3 regions of the Pseudoalteromonas sp. GutCa3 genome follow, and region 2 is predicted to be linked to each of the others. Evidence: predicted binding sites of a transcription regulator. Region 2 holds the regulator's gene; each other region holds the start of a gene.
What was found. The regulator FliA, encoded in region 2, starts transcription of late flagellar genes. The targets are predictions, from matches to a motif close to CTAAAGNTNNNNNNNNNNNNGCCGATA.
Positions count from the first base shown of each region.

Region 1: a site for FliA is predicted at 1,344-1,370, ahead of CXF64_RS15130 (VC2046/SO_2500 family protein). Genes of this name have one in related genera too.
Region 3: a site for FliA is predicted at 1,344-1,370, ahead of CXF64_RS13310 (DUF5610 domain-containing protein). Genes of this name have one in related genera too.

Region 1 is NZ_PJBK01000081.1:68,775-72,059, forward strand. It holds gene CXF64_RS15115 (M48 family metallopeptidase) at 316-948, shown strand; tRNA gene CXF64_RS15120 (tRNA-Tyr) at 1,074-1,158, opposite strand; tRNA gene CXF64_RS15125 (tRNA-Tyr) at 1,208-1,292, opposite strand; gene CXF64_RS15130 (VC2046/SO_2500 family protein) at 1,405-1,932, shown strand; gene CXF64_RS15135 (DUF6172 family protein) at 2,112-2,414, shown strand; gene CXF64_RS15140 (GGDEF domain-containing response regulator) at 2,608-3,285, shown strand, end outside.
Region 2 is NZ_PJBK01000034.1:18,642-21,926, forward strand. It holds gene CXF64_RS07205 (protein phosphatase CheZ) at 1-487, opposite strand, end outside; gene cheY (chemotaxis response regulator CheY) at 505-888, opposite strand; gene CXF64_RS07215 (RNA polymerase sigma factor FliA) at 929-1,639, opposite strand; gene CXF64_RS07220 (MinD/ParA family ATP-binding protein) at 1,666-2,526, opposite strand; gene flhF (flagellar biosynthesis protein FlhF) at 2,519-3,285, opposite strand, start outside.
Region 3 is NZ_PJBK01000075.1:1,416-4,700, forward strand. It holds gene murI (glutamate racemase) at 1-109, opposite strand, end outside; gene CXF64_RS13310 (DUF5610 domain-containing protein) at 175-1,314, opposite strand; gene trmA (tRNA (uridine(54)-C5)-methyltransferase TrmA) at 1,477-2,574, shown strand; gene CXF64_RS13320 (thiol:disulfide interchange protein DsbA/DsbL) at 2,641-3,279, opposite strand.

The sequences.
Region 1 (3,285 bases), on a different contig from region 2:
AAGTTTAATCTAATTTACTAATAAATGAACCGTTATTTCTAATCGCGCTATAAAGTGACGAATTTTAAGCAAATTTATTTATTGTTTTGTTATTGAAGTAAATAAAGTGATTTAACTTTCAATTCAAAGAAAACAGACGGCTCAATCTCTAGCTTATTATAATAAAGCGGATTAGGAGTTAAGTGCGACTTTATGCTTAAGAGTTTAAAATTGATGGTAATATGGATTATATAAACGGATGCAATATTTAGAGTTTAAGTCGTGTTTGAATATCAACTAAAAAAGAGTACTAGACGCAAAACAGTCGCAATAAAAGTGCATAGTCAAAAGGTAACTGTGTATGCGCCACATTTTGTTGCAAAAAAACACATTGATACTTGGTTATTTGACAAACAAGAGTGGGTTGCAGAACAATTAAAAAAACAATCGTCAATTGATGACACTAAGCAGTACCCCTTTGAGTCTAAAAAAATAAGTGTTTTTTCAGAAACTATTTATTTGAAATTGGACTCAGGCCAAGATTCCAAAGTAACCCCGTATGATGACCACTTACTTATTACAATATCTCCTCGAGTTAAAAACACTAATCAAAAGTATCGACAGCTATTAGAGACTTATTTAAAAGAGCAGCTTATTGCTTACATAGAAATGCGTTTAGCGTATTTCTGTACTCAAATGGGTGAAGAGTTGCCAAATGATTTAAAAATAGGTGTTTATAAACGAAAGTGGGGGAGTTGTAATAGCAAGCGAGAACTCACTTTTAATTTACATCTTATAGGTGCTCCTTACCACGCTATAGATTATGTGATTGTTCATGAGCTTGCCCATTTAAAGTATTTAAATCATAGCAAAGCTTTTTGGCAGCGAGTAGAGGCGTTTTTCCCCGATTACAAAACATCATCTAATTGGTTAAAACAAAATGGTATGAGTTTACAGTGGGTGTTTTGATGTTACTGAATATAGGAATATAGGAATATAGGAATATAGGAATATAGGAATATAGGAATATAGGAATATAGGAATATAGGAATATAGGAATATAGGAATATAGGAATATAGGAATAGTAGAGAAGTGGTGGAGGGAGCTGGATTCGAACCAGCGAAGGCTGAGCCGTCAGATTTACAGTCTGATCCCTTTGGCCGCTCGGGAACCCCTCCACACTAATTTTATTGCATTTGGCCCCACTTAACTTAGCGGTAAGAAAAGTGGTGGAGGGAGCTGGATTCGAACCAGCGAAGGCTGAGCCGTCAGATTTACAGTCTGATCCCTTTGGCCGCTCGGGAACCCCTCCAATGCAACGGCGCTGATAATAGCAAATTGCGTATTTAAGTAAAGAAAAAAGCTAAAGAAAATTGAAATAAAGCCGATAAATATCTATCAGTTACCACAATCGGCTAAAGACTATGCAAATAGATGATTTGTTAATCACAGAGAGTCAGTTAAACAGTAGACTCAATAATAGTGTGCATGAAAATCGCCGTGGCGAATTTGCACTATTATTAGCGATGCTGTCACATGACGCACTCGACTTTAGTCAATTTCATTTACCAAAAACTGAAATAGATAATTTAGTTATAGAAGAAGAGGCGTTAAGAAAGCAATTTGGCGCAGGTCCAAAGCAACTTTTAGCCCCTGATGAATATAATATGTTGGTTGGACAATTTAATGCATCATTAATGTCTCAAGAAGGAGCGCGCTGCGGTATGACAAGTATTAAGTTAAGACAATGCTTAAGCCCTGAACCACTTGCGATTAGAAATGATGACAAGCATATTCCACTTAATATAATAGATAACTGTGAGCTTGCCGTCAGAAGAAGAATTAAAAGCGAACAAACCCAACTAGCTAATCCCCCTATAGATGCAGCTGCTTTTTACGACAGCCTTAATAATGATGCATTACACCAACCACTTCAGCTCATTGCGGTGTGATATATGATTGTAATAATCACCAGTTAATATATGCTTTATAACGGGTCTGCTTTATATATTTGCTAATAATTGATTTAATGAAAAAAAAGCATCCAAAAATTAAATGCAATTGCTATAATGGCGTCAAATGGTATGACATGAAATGCCATTATCATTAAACCAAGGTAATTAGGAACGTAATGAAGAAAACATTCACGCTAAATCACGAGAAAATCAAATACCCTCGTATGGTTGATGCTGCAAAGCACGAAGTGAAAAAATATTTGAAAAGAGAGCGTAATAAAACGCTACCTGAAGATGCTGACTATTGGGCATTTGACTGTAAGTTTGGTAACACAGCTGAAGATGCGCAAGTTGTGCACGTTGCTGAATTAAGTAACCAAATTGGCGAAATTGAAAAGCAAGGTTTGACCTCTTTCTATGTAGAGATTTTAGCTCGACCTGCTCAACGTCAACAGTTAGATTTAGATGATGACGAATAACACCTAATTTAATTAAGTGTTCGAAGTTTTAAAATGAGCCCAAGTGGCTCATTTTTTGTTTTTATGCATTAAAGATTCACCATAAATCATTTTTATTAGTAACTAATAAGTATAATTTTAATTTATTAACATTTGCATAACAAAATATAGTGATATAGGGTGTGTTTAATTAAAAAAATAAAACAGTTGTACCATGCCTATAAATTACTCTGACCACCAATTGAAATTAAGCTTAAAGAGCTCTAAGGTACTTGTCGTTGACGATCAGCTATTAAGCTTAATTGTATTAAAAAAAATATTATCAGAGCATTTTAGTGTAACAACAACGAGCTGTGGTGAGGATGCGATTGAAATTTGTAAACATAATCCGCCAGATATAATACTACTCGATATTAATATGGAAGGAATGAGTGGTATTGAAACATGTCTAAAATTAAAAAATATATCTGAAACACAAGATATCCCCGTTATTTTTGTAACCTCTTCTGAAAATCAAGAAGAAGAGTGCTGGGAAGCAGGGGCTGTAGATTTTATAAAGAAACCAACTAACTCGGAAACTTTATATAGAAGAGTGCGCGCCCATATCACGATGAAACTTCAACATGACTTACTCAATCAAAAAGTATTTCTAGATGATTTAACAAAGGTATTCAATCGTCGTTATTTTGATGCGCATTTTTCTAAAATGGAACGAAGCGCCTTACGAGAAAAAGTCGACTATGCACTATTACTCATCGATATAGACTACTTTAAGCAATACAACGATCTTTATGGTCATGTGCAAGGCGATACGGTTTTAAACCTTGTTGCACAAACTATTACTAATAGTTTGCAAAGGCCAACCGATTTTGTTGCGCGTTACGGCGGCGAA
Region 2 (3,285 bases):
CATTTGTCATTAAGCTTTGAAGCTCATCCGTTTTATGATGAGAGTTATTCATAAACTTATCGATACTATGGCAAAGTTGTTTAAACTCACCAAGCTCAATCTCTCGGCTCATTAAACGATCCCATGTCGGTTTGATATGAGATATTTCATCTGCAAGTTGCTGAGCTATAGGTAAACTAGCCTCAACAGCATCCATTGTTTTATTAGCCGCATTTTCTGTCATTTCTATGACATAATTAAGCCGCTTTTTAGCATCTGGAATCGCATCTGTCGTTATGTTAGTTAAGCGAGTATCAAGCTCAAAACTTTTAAGTGCTTCGTGCAGTTGACGAGTCAACTTCCCAACTTCAGCAAATAATTTAGACTGCTCTTGCGAAGCTGTCTCTAAAATCAACTGATTAGCTTTATCTTGCTCATCGTTTTCTAAATAAATGACGAGTTGACGAGCTTGTTCTAACGTTATTTGAGGCGCAGCTGGTGCTGACATAAGCCTCTCCCCCATCATTAGCCTAAGCGTTCAAATACTTTTTCTAATTTAGTTTTTAATGTTCCAGCCGTAAATGGCTTAACAATATAACCATTAACGCCAGCTTGCGCTGCAGCTATTATTTGTTCTTTTTTAGCTTCTGCCGTTACCATCAGTACAGGGATATGTTTTAACTTATCATCTGCACGAATTGCTCTTAAAAGGTCAATACCTTGCATTCCCGGCATATTCCAATCTGTAACCACAAAATCAAATACTTGATTTTGTAACATAGGCAAAGCTGTAGACCCGTCATCAGCTTCTTGAACATTAGTGAAACCTAAGTCACGTAATAGGTTTTTTATAATTCGTCTCATCGTTGAAAAATCATCAACTACAAGAATTTTCATGTTTTTATCCAAAACATCCCCCAGTGAGGTATTAACCTTAGTTTACTTACTACTAGTTTATCCAGTCATTGATTTTAGCTTTAAGCTTAATCATCGCCTGACCATGTATCTGACTTACACGCGATTCGCTTACATCGAGTATATGTCCTATTTCTTTTAAATTCATTTCATCGTTATAGTATAAAGAAAGTACCATTGCATCACGCTCTGGTAATGACTTTATTGCATTTAGCAAAGACTCATTAAACCGATCATTTTTAACATTATTAAAAGGTTTGTCTAGCGCTAAATCTTGGCCTACGGGAGTAATAACATCCTCATCTACACCAAGGTCTTCTATGCCTAATACTTTACTGGTATTAACATCATTTAAAATATGATGGTACTCATTGAGTGAAATTTCAAGTTTTTCAGCAACTTCTGTATCTGTTGGTTCGCGATTCAGACTGCTTTCGAGCCCAGTAATTGCTTCTGCAACTTGTCGGCTTTTACGGTGTACTGAACGAGGAGCCCAATCACCACGGCGCATTTCATCAAGCATAGCCCCGCGAATACGAATACCGGCGAAGGTTTCAAAGCTTGCGCCTTTTGTTGCATCAAAGTTTTTTGAAGCTTCTATTAAACCTATCATTCCTGATTGAATTAAATCATCAAGCTGAACGCTAGGTGGTAATCGAGCAATTAGATGACATGCCACTTTTTTAACAAGTGATGCATGTTTCTCAACAATCACATTTAAGTTTTGTGTTGATTGATATCCCATAGCTCTATTCACCAATGTTGTCATAATTAGCCGTTTACTAGTTTCTCAATGAAAAACTCTAAATGCCCAGATGGTTGATTTGGTATTGGCCATTTAACTGCTTTTGTCGCCAGCGCTTTAAACGCGAGAGCGGCTGGCGAACTTGGAAAGAGCTCAACAATCACCTTTTGGCGACGTGTTGCTTTGCGCATATTTTCGTCATAAGGAACCGTTGCTACTAGCTCCATTGAAACATCTAAAAAGCGATCGGTAACTTTAGATAGTTTTGCAAACAATTCAGTGCCTTCACGCATACTGCGGACCATATTGGCAACAATTTTGAACTTATAAACACCGTGCTCGCGGCTTAATACTTTAATAAGTGCGTAAGCATCGGTTATTGATGTTGGTTCATCGCACACTACAACCATTACATCTTGTGCTGCTCGTGAGAAGCTTAGCACCATGTCTGAAATACCAGCGGCTGTATCTACAATTAAAATATCAAATTCGGTATTCAATTCGCTAAATGCACGAATTAGCCCGGCATGCTCAGATGGCGATAATTCAACCATACTTTGCGAGCCCGATGTAGCGGGTACAATTTTAATACCAGCAGGGCCTTCAACTAAAATCTCGTCAAGCTCACATTCACCTGACAAAACGTGTGATAAATTGCGCTCTACACGTAAACCAAGCATCACATCACAGTTTGCTAAACCTAAGTCAGCATCCAGCACTAATACTCTATTACCTTGTTGCCCTAGTGCAATAGCGGTATTTAGAGAAACATTTGTTTTCCCCACCCCACCTTTACCACCGGTTACAGCGATAACTTTTACGCCGTTGTTATTGTTTTGACTCATTTTGCGCAGGCCGCTTGCTTGATCTAATACTGTGTTAATCATACATCCCTACTGTACTTGGCGCCACTGCTTGGTGCCTTGAATGTTGTGCTTTTGTTCTTTTTAAATATAACTGCTCAGCCTTTTTCACTAGTTTTTCAGCATTTGCAACACGAATATCTTCTGGCACTCGTTGACCGTTAGTAAGATACCCTATTGGAAGGCGATTTTGAATCGCAATACTAATAATCTCACCCAAACTTAATGATTCATCTAACTTAGTGAAAATACAACCACTTAACTGTACTTTTTTAAAGTGACGTACTGTTTCTTGTAATACATTAATTTGTGCCGTCGCGCTTAGTACTAAGTAGCTGCGAATATCCACACGTTGGTTACGCATTAACGTGTTTAACTGCTCAGTTAAACGTAAATCTCGCTGACTCATACCTGCTGTATCAATTAATACTAGACGTTTATTTCGTAAATGATATAAAACTTCAGCTAATTCATTAGCATCTTTAACTTGCTTTACACCACAACCAATAATACGGCCGTAAGTAGCAAGCTGTTCATATGCACCAATTCTGTATGTATCAGTGGTTATTAAGGCCACTTTATCAGCGCCATATTTTTGTGCGCCTAAAGCTGCAAGCTTAGCAACTGTTGTTGTTTTACCAACACCTGTTGGACCCACTAACGCATATACACCACCTTGGCGAAGTATTTCATTATTGGTTGTTTGCATTTGATCTTCGACCATCGTTAACAATGCTTTCCAACCTTGCTTACGAGATACATCATCAGGTACAAAACATGCCA
Region 3 (3,285 bases), on a different contig from region 2:
CATTATCCATAAAATAACTGTACTGAGCATTGGGGATACTTTGCTTTATATGCTCAAGTACAGTAGTTCCACCAATACCTGAATCAAAGACCATTATATGCGCTGACAAACTACCGTTCCCACTTTACTTTAAGAACGGCAGTTTGCCATGAGGTATTTATAAAAGAAAGTAGTTTAACTTTGCGTGGTTTCTAAATCAGCAAGCTCGTCGGCTGCCGAATTTAACTGATTAAGGTTTTCGAACATAGACTTTGTGTAATCCACTAACTTATCTATTTGCTCCTGATCTTGATTTAACCATTGGAGAATGCCAGCTAGCTGATTTTGTAATCCAAGCTCACCCGCTTTTTCAAAAGCATTTTTAAGGTCATCATTAAAAGGAGCTAAACCCTCCGCTACTTGTTTTTCTGGTGCTGGTCTATATTCTTCATAGCTTTTAACTGTTGCTATTGTTTTTGTTTGGCGTAAATCCATAGAAAAAGCCACCAGCTGATCGCTGTCTAAACTCAGCTCTTGCGCTTGTTCAAATGCTTCATCTAAATCACCACCAAAAAAGGTTTTACTTAAATCTTGTAAGTCTTCCATCATTGCATTAATAGCTTCTTGCTCTTGCTCATTTAAGTCACCATTAACCGACATCGAAAATGATACCTGTCGAGATTGCGATGATGAGCTTGCAAACGACTCGCTATTACTGTTTTGCTGATAGCCACTTGCCGACTGAGATTCAAATGCATCTGCAAAGCTAATACTTACCTCGTCACCCTCTGCGGTGGTAAATTTATACTCTGCATTACTCGTCATACTGACATATTGAGCCTGGCTTATATTTACGCTGGCAGGTTGTGGGTTAAATAACGACTCTTCAAACTTATCGAGCCCATTGTAAATTCCCTCTTTGGACTTATTAATCCCCTCTTCCATGTCATCATTAAATACACCTGTACCTTTGAGTTCATCAACAGCGTCGTCAATCCCTATTTGGACTCCTTTGCGCGCGTCGCCTAACATATCTTTGAGCTTTTCGTCATCAGCGCCATTAGCTTTTGCTTTATTAACAGCACTACTCACAAAATCGAGTACGTTTTTTACTATTTCATCAAAATCAAATAGTGGTTTATCTGCTTTTTTTTCTGCGATAGGCAATCCAAGCTGCTCAGCCATTTTATCGCCAAGCACCTTTGCGGCCAACTCTCGGCCTCGTTGTTGATAGCTATCTTGAGGAGACGTAATTGTAGGTTGCTGTATATCAGCTTTATTATTGAATTTATTGATGTTGTTGTTTGGCGTAAAGCCATAATTACCTATTTTCATGATTCGTCTCCTAAGCGTGCGTAGTTTATTATCGGCTATAACAATAAAAACTAAAGTACAATGTTCAATAAAACAGCATAAATGCTAGCCAAAACTAGACAAATACGCAGCGCTCCCTACAATAGCGCCGATAAACAGATCTTAGATAAGGTAGTAGCGTTAATGGCAGTTATTAAAATAGATACCACACAGTACCAAACGCAGTTAAGTGAAAAAGAGCAGCGTATTAGTGCACAGTTCCAACGTTTTGGTGTGGAGCAACTAGAAGTATTTAGCTCAGAGCCAACTAACTACCGCCAACGTGCTGAATTTAGAGTATGGCACGACGGTGACGATCTGTTTCACATTATGTTTGATCAACAAACAAAAGAAAAAATCCGTGTTGATACATTTGATCCAGCAGCGCCTCTAGTTGGTGAAATAATGCAGGTGATGATTGAGCATCTTAAGCCTTGTGAAATATTACGTCGTAAGTTATTTCAAATCGATTACCTATCCACGCTAAGCGGTGAAATTTTAGTAAGCTTGCTTTATCACAAACCACTTGATGATGAATGGTTAAGTGAAATTAAAGCGCTTAAAGAAAAACTAAGCAGTAAATACAAAATTGACTTTATCGGTCGTGCTCGCAAACAAAAAGAAGTGCTGGGTGATGACTTTGTAACTGAGCGTTTAACAGTTAATGGTCAAGAGCTTATTTATCAACAAGTAGAAAATAGCTTTACTCAGCCTAATGCAAAAGTAAATATTAATATGCTGGAGTGGGCGCAAGATTTATGTAAACCACTTAAAAATGATTTATTAGAACTGTATTGCGGTAACGGTAACTTTTCAATTGCGTTAGCGGGCTGTTTTAATAAAGTATTAGCAACAGAAATATCAAAATCATCTGTTCATTCTGCTCAATACAATATTGCTAAAAATAACGTAGAGAACTTAGATATTATTCGTATGTCGAGTGAAGAGTTTACTCAAGCAATGAATGGCGAGCGTACTTTCTCTCGTTTAGACGGTATTGACCTTAAAAGCTATGACTGCCAAACCATATTAGTTGATCCACCGCGCGCGGGCATGGATGAATTAACGTGTGACTTAGTGGCTAACTACGAAAGCATAATTTATATATCGTGTAATCCTGAAACCCTTGAGCGTGACCTTGATCACCTAACACGTACGCACAACGTTAAGCGCTTTGCTATATTTGATCAGTTCCCATATACACATCACATTGAGTCGGGTGTTTTCTTGCAGCGCAAATAAATACGCTCAGTAAACGTTACCCATAAAAAAAGCTCCTTGTAGGAGCTTTTTTAGTTTTAGCTAAACTTACTTGTTAGCTAAGTAATTAATCAGTTTGCTAATATCTTCTGGTTCAGTAATACCCGACTCACGACCTAGGTTTAATTTATACTTACCATTTACAATAAATGTAGGTACGCCACGTAGTGCGCCTTTTTCTTTAAAGTAGTCTTGATCACGTTTCATTTTAGAGCTCAGCGTACGTACCGAGAAGCTTTTAAACAGCTTATCAAACTTATCGCCATCAACGCCCTGCGCTACAAATATATCTTTTACATCTGCAAGCTCATTAAAACTAGCGCGCTTTGTATGAATATGATTAAAGATTGCAGAGACAATTTTATCTTTTTGCGGAAGCACTTCTGCAGTAGCGAGTGCTTGGCTCATCATCTGTTGGTTTTCTGGGTCGCGTACACCTACAAAATCAACATGGCTCTTTTTAAATTTAACGTTTTTATCAAGCTTAGGCTTAAACTCACCAATTAGTGCTTCCATGTTATTACATGCAGGGCAGTAAAATGAGAAAAACTCTTTAATTTCTGGCTTTTTAGTTGCGCGCTCAGAAACAACGTCGTAATGCACGCCTTCTTCATACGTTGCTGCAAAGCTTGTTGCCGCCATAGGAAGTAGTACTGCAAGCAAACCTGCTTTAACTAATTTAATCATTATTAT